4 regions of the Chryseobacterium sp. HR92 genome follow, and region 2 is predicted to be linked to each of the others. Evidence: riboswitches for the same ligand, from Rfam matches in the RefSeq annotation. Region 2 holds a riboswitch; each other region holds the start of a gene.
What was found. A riboswitch is a leader RNA that binds a small molecule or an ion and turns the genes downstream of it on or off. The one in region 2 is predicted to bind S-adenosylmethionine.
Positions count from the first base shown of each region.

Region 1: it holds a riboswitch for S-adenosylmethionine, as region 2 does, so the genes downstream of both, SFA27_RS20520 (alpha/beta fold hydrolase) here and SFA27_RS21295 (SusC/RagA family TonB-linked outer membrane protein) in region 2, are expected to answer to the same signal.
Region 3: it holds a riboswitch for S-adenosylmethionine, as region 2 does, so the genes downstream of both, SFA27_RS01040 (TonB-dependent receptor plug domain-containing protein) here and SFA27_RS21295 (SusC/RagA family TonB-linked outer membrane protein) in region 2, are expected to answer to the same signal.
Region 4: it holds a riboswitch for S-adenosylmethionine, as region 2 does, so the genes downstream of both, SFA27_RS01380 (TonB-dependent receptor plug domain-containing protein) here and SFA27_RS21295 (SusC/RagA family TonB-linked outer membrane protein) in region 2, are expected to answer to the same signal.

Region 1 is NZ_CP139139.1:4,533,708-4,536,905, forward strand. Features, by position in the region: gene SFA27_RS20515 (ACT domain-containing protein) at 1-479, opposite strand, end outside; gene SFA27_RS20520 (alpha/beta fold hydrolase) at 479-1,423, opposite strand; SAM riboswitch class I at 1,491-1,597, opposite strand; gene SFA27_RS20525 (MGH1-like glycoside hydrolase domain-containing protein) at 1,786-3,198, shown strand, end outside.
Region 2 is NZ_CP139139.1:4,694,364-4,697,561, forward strand. Features, by position in the region: gene SFA27_RS21295 (SusC/RagA family TonB-linked outer membrane protein) at 1-1,823, opposite strand, end outside; SAM riboswitch class I at 1,907-2,005, opposite strand; gene SFA27_RS21300 (type II 3-dehydroquinate dehydratase) at 2,251-2,658, shown strand; gene pckA (phosphoenolpyruvate carboxykinase (ATP)) at 2,833-3,198, opposite strand, start outside.
Region 3 is NZ_CP139139.1:222,480-225,677, reverse strand. Features, by position in the region: gene SFA27_RS01040 (TonB-dependent receptor plug domain-containing protein) at 1-1,791, opposite strand, end outside; SAM riboswitch class I at 1,888-1,993, opposite strand; gene SFA27_RS01035 (alpha-amylase family glycosyl hydrolase) at 2,068-3,198, opposite strand, start outside.
Region 4 is NZ_CP139139.1:297,778-300,975, forward strand. Features, by position in the region: gene SFA27_RS01375 (outer membrane beta-barrel protein) at 1-688, opposite strand, end outside; SAM-I-IV-variant riboswitch at 808-905, shown strand; gene SFA27_RS01380 (TonB-dependent receptor plug domain-containing protein) at 1,203-3,198, shown strand, end outside.

The DNA.
Region 1 (3,198 bases), 160 kb from region 2:
GCCAGATGAACGGTCTTTGGTTTTTTGAAAATTTCAGATTCTATAATGTTTTTTGTTTTTTCGTCCTGTGAAGAAGTTACCACGATGTTGACTCTGTTTTCTCCTGCTACCTGATTCAAAAGCAATGGGAAAACATTGTTTCTTGCCAGCTCAGCAAAGACTTTATTGAAATCTTCTGCTACAAAACCGATAACAGAGACATTATTGATACTGTAAATCTGGGAAACTTTTCCTGATTTTCTTTCTGCTTCAAATTCATCGATAAGACAAGCTACTGCTTTTTCTGCATCATTTTCCTGAACCAGAATAGAAATTCCGTTTTCTACGGCTTGCTGAGAAATTACTCCTACACTGATACGCGCTAAAGTAAGCGCTTTAAAAATTCGTCCGTCAATTCCGATTTCTCCCAGGAAATCTTCTCCTTCAAATTTGACGATTGATCTGTTCTTCAAAAATTTTATTTCGTTAGCATTTTTCATTACTTCTGTAAAATGTTTTTAATGATATTATTTAATTGTTGATATTCCATTAGGAAGGCGTCATGCCCGTGTATAGATTGGATCTCGTAATAAGAAACATCCTTATTTTTCTCTTTTAAGTTTTCAAAACACATTCGGATTTCAGAAGCCGGGAAGAATAAGTCTGTATCTACGGAGATCATGTGCATTCGTGCCTGTATGTTCTCCATAGATGATTCATCAGCATTGATATTCATCAAAAGATGATTCATCAGCTTGTAAGCTTTTAAACTAAATCTTTCGTTTAGTGCATTACCATGATAAATCAACCAGTCTTCTGATTCCAGGCGTTGTTTTTCCTGGTTATATTGGTTTTGAAATCTGTCATTGAGCGATTGTGGTGTTCTGTAACAAAGCATAGCATGAATTCTTGCTTTCTGTAATGGTTCCTCTTTATCATTCAATAAAAATTTCTGAACCAGACATTGTGCATGAAGCCAATCGTGTGTTCTGTAATCACAGGCTATAGGAATAAATATTTTTGCGAGGTCCGGCTGCTTGGCAAGCATTTCCCATGCTATTCCTCCTCCCAGAGAGCCTCCGATAATGGCGTATAGATTTTTGATATGTAACACTTCAAGCCCTTTCAGAAATATCGCAGCGATATCTGAAGGCGTGAAATCTTCATAATCTTCAATTAAAAAATCGTCATATCCGTTTCCGGGTATATTGAAGCACAGAACAGTATATTGATCAGTATCAACAATCTGATTTTTTCCTACCAATTGTTTCCACCAGCCTTTTTCTCCGGATACATCTGAGTTTCCGGTAAGAGCATGATTGATTAAAATGATAGGTGCTGTAAACAGATCTTTCCCAAAAAGCTGATAGCTTAACAGGATATGGTATTCCTTTTGGGAATTGGTTTGATACGAAAGATTAATATAGTTTAGTTCTGTTTTCAATTCTATTATATTTTATATACAAATACAATTGAAAATGCCACAGGAAATGGCTGAAAAGAACTTCAGTAAGTTATCTGTCCAAAATACTTTGGTAGAACGTAGCACCTTCTTTGCTTGCGCAAAGGGTTGCTAAGGTTTCATAGGGTCTAATCCCTCAACCTTTCTTGATAACATTTTCAATATTTGAATGAACGAATAGTGCAAAGGTAGTTCTTTTCTTTTAATTTTTAAAAAAAATTATTTTAATATTTAAAAAAGCCCTTAAATACAAGTATTTCAAGACCATATTAATAATTGTTCAGATGAAAAAAATTGGAATTATTTTTCAAAAAAACTAACTTCGTATGGAAAAATGATGAGATATGACCGCCGAAAAAGAAAGATTACAAGATACCAAATGGAAAAACTGGGGACCTTATGTAAGCAACCGACAATGGGGAAATGTACGTGAAGATTACAGCTCAAACGGGAATGCCTGGGATTTTACCAATCATAATAACGCCGAAAGTTATGCTTACCGTTGGGGAGAGGAAGGCATCGCTGGAATTTCTGATGTAAAACAGTTGTTCTGTTTTGCTTTTTCATTCTGGAACAGGAAAGATAAAATGATAAAAGAACGGTTCTTCGGATTGAGCAACCCACAGGGAAATCATGGGGAAGACATCAAAGAAATCTTTTATTACCTGGACAATACACCTACTCACAGCTATATGAAAATGGTGTATAAATATCCTATCAATGAGTTTCCATATGATGAACTTCTTGCTGAAAACGGAAGACGCAGTAAAAAGGAACCGGAATATGAGATTTTCGATACCGGAATTTTTGATAACGATGAATATTTTGATATTTTCATTGAATATTGTAAAGCTGATCACAATGATATTCTGGCCAGAGTAACTGTCTGTAACCGAAGCCAGCATGGGGCTCCCATTGTAGTGGCCCCTACTGCCTGGTTCAGAAACAACTGGAAATGGGGATACAATACCTATAAAGGAGAACTGAATGCTTCTCATGACGGAAGTATTAACATTGGGCATGACAGTATTTCTATCAAAAAAATCTATACCCGGAATTCAAATGCACAAAGTATATTTTGTGACAATGAAACCAATACGTCCAAGCTTTACGGAACTCCTAAAACGGAGAATATGTATTTCAAAGATGGCATCAATAACTTCATTATTCATCAGGGAAACACTGTAAACTCTGAAAAAAAGGGTACAAAAGCTTCTTTTCTGATTGATGAAATTGTAGGAGCAGGCGAATCTAAAATTTTTGAATTCAGATTATGTCCTGATAAAACGGATGAACCTTTTGAAAATTTTGATACTATTTTCGATACCCGACAAGCTGAAGCTGAGGAGTTTTATAACGATATTCAGAATGATACTGTCAATGAAGATGAAAGAAATGTTCAGAGACAGGCTTTTGCCGGACTTCTCTGGAATAAGCAATTCTATCATTACAACATCGGAAAATGGCTGAAAGGTGATCCTAACTTTGAAGCTCCGAGAAATTTCAATGAATATGTAAGAAATACGGAATGGAATCACCTTCACAATAAGGATATTATTTCCATGCCTGACAAATGGGAATATCCATGGTATGCTACCTGGGATCTGGCATTTCACTGTGTACCTTTTTCCATCATTGATGCAGAATTTGCCAAGGGACAACTTTTGTTGCTTACCAAAGAATGGTACATGCATCCCAACGGACAGCTTCCAGCTTATGAATGGAATATGAGTGATGTGAATCCTCCTGTACATGCA
Region 2 (3,198 bases):
CTTGCACGAAGTGTCAACTGGTTAAAGAAATTTAACTCTTTAATAAAATCTTCATTGGATGCTTTCCATGAACCACCTACTGACCAGAAAGTTCCCCACCTGTTTTCAGGAGAGAATCTGGAAGAACCATCTGCTCTCACCGATCCGGAAACAAAATATTTATTCTGATAATCATATTCCGCTTTTCCTAAAAAGCTCAACAAACCTAATTTGTCACTGTTTCCGCTAAAACCGCCTAACAAAGCTGCAGCATCCGGTTCATAATAATAAGGCAATGAAAACTGACTTCTGTTTCCTGAAATTGTCTGATATTCATAATGATAAAATTCCTGCCCTCCCAAAAGATTGATATGGTGCTGGCCAAATTTTTTATCGTAGGTTAAAATATTACTCGTCGTATAGGAAAGTGTTCTGGAATTTGTTTTCGTCACAGAACCACCAATTTCTGTACCTTGCCCTAACAAAGGATTGGTATAATAATGACCGTTATAATTCACCAGATCAACAGAGAAGCTTGTTTTGAATTTCAGCTCAGGCAAAAATGTAAATTCAGCAAAACCTTTCCCCGAAAAGTTATCTTCCCGGTTTTCATTTTTATCTAAAGGTAAGGTTGCAGCGGCATTTTCATTTTGCAAAGCATTTGTTGGTCTGTATTTTCCAAAATCATAGATGTAATTTCCAATTGCATCCAGCTTGTAACTTCCGTCCGCATTTCTTTCATAATAAGGATAAAAAGACGGGATCACTCTCGCTGCATTAATGATATTATCCGTTCTGGAATCTGATGAAGGAGGTGCTTCCTGAAGACTGTTTGTATACGCTAGGTTTGCTCCTACATTTAACCATTTTTTAACTTCAGAATTGATTTTTAATCTTGTACTGTACTTCTTAAAACCAGATCCGATGGCAATTCCTTTATCATCCAGATAGCCCAAAGAGAAAAAGTAATTGCTTTTTTCACTTCCTCCGCTGAAATCCAGATCTATCTGATTTCTCGAAGCTACTCTTTGCAGAATATCTTTCCAGTTGTCATTCCATAAAGCAGTTGCCCCCGGCAAAAGCTTCCCATCTGTTCCTACTGGTTTTGCATAATTTGATCCATAAGGATTAATTCCCAATGAATTTATCAAATTGTCAGTTGCCATTTGTGCAGCCTGCTGAGACGAAATCTGGCTGGATTTATATCCGTTTCTCAATGCTTCCCAATATAACTGAAAATATTGATCTGTATTTACCTGTTCATAATCTTTTACCGCTCTGCTTGAGAAACCCTGGCTTATATTAAAGTTTACTCTTGCATCACCTTTTTTACCAGATTTTGTGGTAACAATGATCACACCGTTTGCTCCTCTGGAACCGTATAATGAACTTGCCGTAGCATCTTTCAGAACACTGATCGATTCAATATCGTTTGGACTTATAGAATTGATGTTTCCATCAAAAGGCATTCCGTCAACTACAAATAATGGACTACTCGAAGCACTTACAGAGCCAATTCCACGAATTCTGATTGATGCTGTATCCCCCGGCTGTCCTGAAGAGCTTACCGCCTGAAGTCCGGGAACCTGTCCTTCCAGTGCTTTTGTTATATTTGTAACAGGTCTGTTATTAATCTTATCACTTGAAATTGTAGCTACAGAACCGGTATAGCTATTTCTTTTAGCTTTTCCGTACGCTACCACTACTACTTCATCAATCTCTTTTTCATGAAGACTATCTTTTTCCGGTCTGGAATTTTGTGCACTTATACTGGTCACTCCCAGAAAAAATGCAGCAACCGGAGGTATCCAGGCTTTAGAAGTGAATAAATTATTACTAATCATAATCAATTTTATTTATCATATATTAAAATTTTGCCCTTTGCAGAAAAGTCAGCAAAGGGCATCGATAAATACGATAAACCAAATGCTTATTTTTCCTAAAAAGGCTGAACGTAACACCTTGCCCATTGGGTAGGTTGTCAAGATATCATTGGGTCAGTTCCCTCCATCTTTCTTTATAAGCCGATCGAAATATGGTTGCAAATCTAAAAACTTTTAGTCTACAAAACAAGTAGACTTATATTTTTTTCATGATAAATTTTCAAAATTTAACATAAGATTATAATAAAACCCATTACTATAAGGAGTTGCAGCCGTTATCATTTTATCAAACATGACAAATATCATTATTAATAATATAATTAAACGAACGTTAATCTATACTGAAATTTTTGATCATTTAATTCAAAAAAGTTTTTAATTTTATAGTATGAAAATTTTAATTATAAACGGACCTAACCTCAACCTGTTAGGCACCAGAGAACCTGAAATCTATGGAACTGTTTCTATGGAAAGCTATATGGAAATTTTAAAATCCGAGTTTCAGTCTCATGAATTAAAATATTACCAGTCGAATATTGAAGGAGAGCTTATCAACAGACTTCAGGAAGATGATTTTGATGCTGTAGTGATTAATCCGGGAGCTTTTACCCATTATTCTTATGCCATTGCTGACTGTTTGAAAAACATCAGAAAACCAAAAGTAGAAGTTCACATCAGCAATATTTATAAAAGAGAGGAATTCAGACAGAAGTCTGTGACGGCAGCTAATACGGATGCAGTTTTATCCGGCTTTGGAATGGATGGATATAGGCTGGCCATACTGAGTTTGAAGTAATTATAGTTTATCCTTTTCCCACAGATCGCACAGATTTTCATAGATAATTATAGATACAAGAAAATAATTCACTCAATTCTTATCCATTTAACGCGTTAATATTTGAGAAATAAAAAACCAAAATAAAAAAGCCTCATCAATGATGAGGCTTTTCTGTATGGTATTGATAAACTATTAGATAGTTTGTTCCTGTAACTGAGGTCCTGAAGCCACTAACTTCTTACCTTCTTCAGTATCACAGTACTGCTCAAAGTTTTTGATATATCTTGCAGCAAGATCTTTTGCTTTTTCTTCCCATTCTGAAGCACTTTCGTAAGTCTCTCTAGGATCTAAAATACCTGTAGAAACGTTTGGTAATTCAGTAGGAATCTCAAGGTTCATAATTGGAACCTGAGTTTTAGGAGCATTATCGATAGAACCATCAATGATGGCATCAATGATTGCTCTTGTATCTTTCAGAGAAATTCTCTTTCCTGTACCATTCCAACCTGTATTCACCAAATAAGCTTTAGCTCCGTGCTCCTGCATTTTACCGATCAA
Region 3 (3,198 bases), 700 kb from region 2:
AGCGATCGTCAAATTGTTTAAAGGTTTCAGCGTAAATCCAGCACTCGCGTTGATAGAAGTTTCCTGTTTGAGTTTATCAAATCCAAGAATTCTGGCGGCTTCGCTATCATTACTGAATATTCCTTTGGTAACAATCTTTGAGCCGGAAGTAGAAATATCCGCATATGAATTATTGAAATACTGCTGCTGAAGCGAAGGCGCTCTAAACCCTGTTCCAACCGCTGCTCTTACTGCATAATTTTTCACGAATTCATATCGTATGGCCAGCTTTCCGTTCAAGGTATTCCCAAAATCTGAATAATTTTCAAATCTGGCAGCGGCATCAATATTTAATTTTTTATCTAAATCATACGAAACATCAGCATACACCGCAGTGGAATGTCTGTCTTTCTTCAATGCATTGTTGGGAGAAAAACCGATAAAGGATTGAGATCCTCCTGCGCCAAGTACTGTGGATCCTTCAGTGGCAACGTTTCCATTGATATCATATTGGGTATAAGATGCTTCATCGCCGGCTTTGATCTCATATTGTTCAAATCTGAATTCTCCACCGAATGCGATATTGAAACGGTTTATATTTTTGGAAATATCAAGATTCACAGTATTCTGAAGGAAACTATGAGCGCCTGCGTAAAAACGGGTTGGTGATTTTGACCCGAGAGAAGCATTGTTGGTATTGCTCACATTATAATTGAAGGTATTGCTCCCGAAGGTATTGCTTAAGTCAAATAGCCAGTTATTAACATTATATTTAGCCCCTACAGCATAAGAAACATCATATACCTGAGATCCAAGAACTGCCTGAAATCCGTTTGGATAAATGGACGCAACTACATTGGATGTTTCGCTAGGAAGTCTTCTGAAACCAAATCCTTTTCCTTCTTTGATACTGAAACCTCCGAAAGAATATACTTTAAAATTATCATTAAAAGGATATTCTGCATTGAAAAACAACTGTCCCTGTCTGATCTGGGCATCTCCGATCTGAAAATTGAAATCATCACGGGTCAATCCTCGTTCCTTTATCTTCTCATCATCCGCCGCTCTTGCTGCAGCGGGATCATCAGCAAATGCATACGCAAAATTATTCCCGAAAATATCGAGGTCATGGTTTTGAGTTCTTGTGGTTTTGCCCCTGTGGCTTAACTGCAGGGAAAGGTTGATATACCCGTCTTTTTTTCCTAATGAAGTTCCATAATTGACTCCCGCCTGATAAGTATCCCCATCATTTCTTCCGGTCAATCCGTAAGTAAGACTTGCTGAAGCACCTGGATTTTTTTTAAGAATAATATTGATTACTCCTGCAATGGCATCAGAACCGTATTGTGCTGCTGCACCATCCCTTAAAACTTCTATTCTATCAATAGCAATCACAGGAATTGTGCTCAGGTCTGTTCCTACAGAGCCATTTCCCACTGTATTCTGATAGTTGACCAAAGAGGTTGTATGTCTTCTTTTTCCATTCAGCAATACAAGAACCTGATCTGGTCCCATTCCTCTTAAGGTTACGGGGTCAATATGTTCGGTTCCATCAGAAGCTGACTGTCTCACTGCATTAAACGATGGGATCACATAGTTCAGAAGATCCTGAGCTGTCATTTGCGGAGAACTTCTTTGGATTTTGTCAATACTGATAACATCTACAGGAACCGGTGTTTCCAGTTTTGTTCTTTTGACATTACGGTTTCCAACGATGATAATATCTTCTATTTGCTTTCCTTTTTCCTCATTCTCCTGAGCAGCAACCCAAATTGCTCCAAGCAATAATACAGCTGTACTTAATTTTTTCATTTTTGTTCTTGCCAATTAAATAATAACGGTCTGGCGGATATTTCCGCAGCGATTACAAGACTTCAAGAAATGGAATTCATATAAGAATATTGACTTCACTTATCTCCCCCTCAGGGTTGGAATTAGCACCTTTACACTTCTCGAATTGTGCAGGTTGCTAAGGTTTCTTTGGGCCAAATCCCTCCACCTTTCTTGATAAATCTACTGCAAAAGTAGACTAATTTTCTTAATATACAAAAAAGGCAAATCTGCAATACTGCAAATCTGCCTTTTCGTTTATTTAACAATCATCTTTTGAATGGCGGTTCCTGTTTCCGATTTCAGCTGTATCAGATAAGTTCCTGCCGGATAATTGACTTTCACTTCATAAGTTCCGTTTTCTTTATTTAGCTTGAATGAATCCAGTTTCTTACCGGTCATATCAAAAATCAAAATTTCTCCGTTTTTCGCTTTACTGAAAACTAATTTTGCAGTTCCGTTTTGTATCGGATTCTCAGCAATCTGAAGGGATAATTTATTTACAGCGTTTGTATCAATTGCCGACAAGGCACCAGCATAATTCCCGAAGATTCTGAATTCTCCCGGCTGTAAATTGATTGGGGCTGTTGTGGAAGCTACATTCGAAATAGTATCATCCATTAGGTTTTGCCATTGCCCTGTGTAAGGAAAGAAAGGAACAACGTTTTGTGCTGATGTGGTGTAATTGGCCAGTACTACCACATTTTTTATTCCGGTTGTAATAGCCGGATCATAGAGATAAATTCTCGTGATCAATCCATCCGGATCATTAGTCAGATTATTGGATTCTATACTGTATGTTTTAGTTTTAAAAATCTGATGAGTATTTCTGATCGTGATTATTTTAGCCCACGTGTCATATATTGATTTTCTGTTTACATTGGTATCGTATCCCAGAGTAAATGCAACAGGTTTTTCATCGGTTCTGCACCCATTATTGATGGTACCGTCAGCACATCTGTTGATACTGAACTCATAGCCTAATTCCCCAAACTGCCAGATCATTTTCGGACCAGGAATGGTAAAGAAAGTTGCTCCGAAAGTTTTCATTCTTTCAAGAGCAGTATTAAGATTTTTAACATCGTAACTTCCATTAACGGCTCCGTAAGCAAGGTTTTTAAACATAAGCCTTTCTTCATCATGACTCTCTCCATACCCTACAGCTCGCATATTGGTAAAACCATGAAGACTGTGGTTCATTCTGTCATAATTACTGTTGTCTTTATATCCCATGGTATTCTGGTTATAAGGATCAGTTTGTTTATTCCAAAGCATTACTCCTTTCCCTTCTGCTACTCTGTAATTGGCCCATTGCTGTTCTTCTGCATCCGTTCCCAGATGCTCAAAGATCATGTAAGAATTGGGATCAATGGCCCATTGTCTTTCTGC
Region 4 (3,198 bases), 770 kb from region 2:
GCCCCAAATCAAAAGTTAAGCCTGATTTTGCAAAATATCCACGTCCGTATCTATCGGTATGACTTGTTAAAAGCTCATCCTGCTGGCCATTCAGCATACTTTCACGGTAATTTTGACCTACGTTCAGCTGCCATCCGAAATATTTATTTCTTGCATTTAAATTAACAGAATTGGTTGTTCTGTTTCTGTATTTATCATAATTCGTGAAAGAATAATTCCCGGAATAAGTTGCTGTTAAATATTTATTGGCGTTTTTATTAGTGATAATATTCATGATCGCACCTCCGGAAGTAGCCGGAAATTCAGCGCCGGGCTGGGTGATTACCTCAATTCTTTCTACAGAGTTGGCGGGCATTCCTTCAAGGAAGGAGTTTAATTCATTGGAAGTGATGTTCAAGGGTCTCCCATTCAGATACACTTCAAGCATTTTTCCCTGATACATCATTCCTGCGATGTCGGTAGATACAAGTCCCGGAAGTTTTTTAATTCCCTCCATAACATTTCCGTTATTCAGCTGAGGTTGTTCAGAAAAGTCAAAAATAGTACGGTCTGCTTTTTGTTCAACGGCTTTTTTAGTTTTGGTGATCACTACCCCTTCAATTTGTTTTTCCTGAGGTTTATTACTTTTCTCCTGCGAGAAAACAAAAATAGAGCCTAATAAAGATAAAGCGAAAATCGTTTTTTTCATAATGTTTTTACTGATATCCGGTTAGACGCTGAAAAAGATAATTTGTTACGCTAAAATTGTGAAAATCGAAAAATTAAGCTAAAATTTTTTTTATTTCCGAAATAATTATATCTTTGCCGGGTAATTATCAAGAATCTCTAGATGGGATAGCAACCTGCAAAAACAAGCAAGGTGCTGCAATCGATAAGCCGGATCTTCCGGAAAAAATGTTTATCATTCTATCATTACCCATCTTGAATTTTTGTTTTAAAGTTAAAACCAAATGTTTAAAGACAAGGGAAATCACCTTACATCAGTTATTTTTTATTCCTCGGATCATGAAGTGAATCTTCATTATTCTGATATGTTTTCATGCCATTTCTATATGCGCATGTGTTGTTGCTGCTAGCACTTTCTATTTCTAAAAAATAATACAAACATTCCGATCATCAAAGGTAACCTTACAATTAAGGCTACAGGGTTTGTATTGCTCAAAAAAACAATTTTTAACAACAAAAAGTAAACAACCAACAACATGCATAATTTCAAAACAAAAATATTTATTCCTTCTTTCGCGCTTATCTCTACATTTTATTACGCACAGACGGACACTTTACAATCTAAAAAAATAGATGATGTAGTCATCCTTGGATCAAGAGGTTCCGGAAGATCACTCACAGATACGCCCGTTCCGGTAGATATCATTAATATATCAAAAATTTTAAAACAAAGCCCGACGAACAATATCAGCCAGGCTTTAAATTATATTGTCCCTTCATTTTCATCCACTTCACACACGGTGAACGATGGAACTGACTTTGTAGATCCTGCTCTTCTAAGAGGGTTGGGTCCTGATCAGGTTTTAGTGTTACTCAATGGAAAAAGACGATATCAGTCTTCATTGATTAATGTAACGCTTACACCGGGAAGAGGCTCTGTAGGAACTGATCTTAATGCTATTCCCGCTTTTGCTTTGGAAAAAATTGAGGTTTTAAGAGACGGAGCTTCTGCTCAATATGGTTCTGATGCCATTGCAGGAGTAGTTAACCTGGGATTGAAAAAAAGATTAGGACTTTCCGGACAGGTATTTCTCGGTGGATATGCTTCGCCTGTTGCTAATAATTTCTCAGGAGGAGTTGACGGACAGACTATTTCTGTAGATCTTAATTATGGAGCGAAAATTGGAAAATCCGGATTTATTAACGTGACAGGTTCTGCGCAATACCGTGATCCTTATTCCAGAGCGGGAGTAAGGGAAGGAGATATTTTCAATGCGTATAATGCTATTAATTACAGAGCATTACAGGACGGAGTTAATATTGATGGTTTGTATAAAAATATTACCAACACTTCCAATACTCAGCAGATTATCAATACGGTAAAACAATATGCGACTAAGGTTGGTTATTTTGGAACTGATTTCCAGTCTCAGATCTCAGGGGCAAACAGTATTTCTGATCTTCAAAAAATATTAGGTAAAGATTTTACGTCCCAGGAACTTAACTACAGAGGATTGGAAAGAAAAGATTTCAGCCTGAGAGCAGGACAGTCTAAGCTACAATCGGGGCAGCTCTTCTTCAATTCTGAAATTCCTGTGAATGAGGATTGGAAAGTGTACTCATTTGGAGGCTATAGCTACCGTCTTGGAAATGCCGGAGGATTTTACAGACTCCCAAATACGGAGAGAAACATCAATGCAGTTACTCCCAATGGATATCTCCCTCAGATTGAAGCAGCTGTAAATGATTATTCTCTTGCTGCCGGAATTAAAGGAAAATGGAATGGCTGGAATGTGGATTTAAGTAATACATTTGGGAAAAATACCTTTGGTTTTGGGGTTGTAAATACCTTTAATGCCTCACTTACAGACAGCTCTCCAAGAACTTTTGACGCCGGAGGATCTGAGTTTTCACAAAATACCGTCAATCTTGACTTCTCCAAAAAATATGATGTACTGAAAGGATTGAACATTGCTTTCGGAGCTGAATACCGACACGAAAATTATAAAGTGAACGCCGGAAATGAAAACTCTTATGCTTCTTATGATATTTATGGTCGTGTGGTAACTACCAAAACTCCTGAAAATGAAAAAGTAACCGATTTCTTCGGAAGTATAAGACCAGCCGGAGCTCAGGTTTTTCCAGGCTTTAGTCCGGAAAATGCAGTTTCCGGAAACAGAAACAGTATTGCGGCTTATGCTGATGCAGAGCTGGAAGTTACTGACGGATGGTTGTTGGAAGGTGCTTTGCGATATGAGAATTATTCAGACTTCGGATCTACATTCAATTATAAGGTGGCAACCAATGTAAAACTGGCTCCCAATCTGAACTGGAGAGGTGCTGTTTCTACAGGATTTAGAGCACCTTCTTTAGCGCAGATCTATTATAGCTCTACTTCTACACTGATTCAGCAGGGAAAAACTACACAGGTGGGTACTTTCAGGAATAATTCTGAAGCAGCGCAGGCATTGGGTATTCCGAAATTAAAACAGGAAACCTCACAATCCTACAGCACAGGAATTACATGGAAGA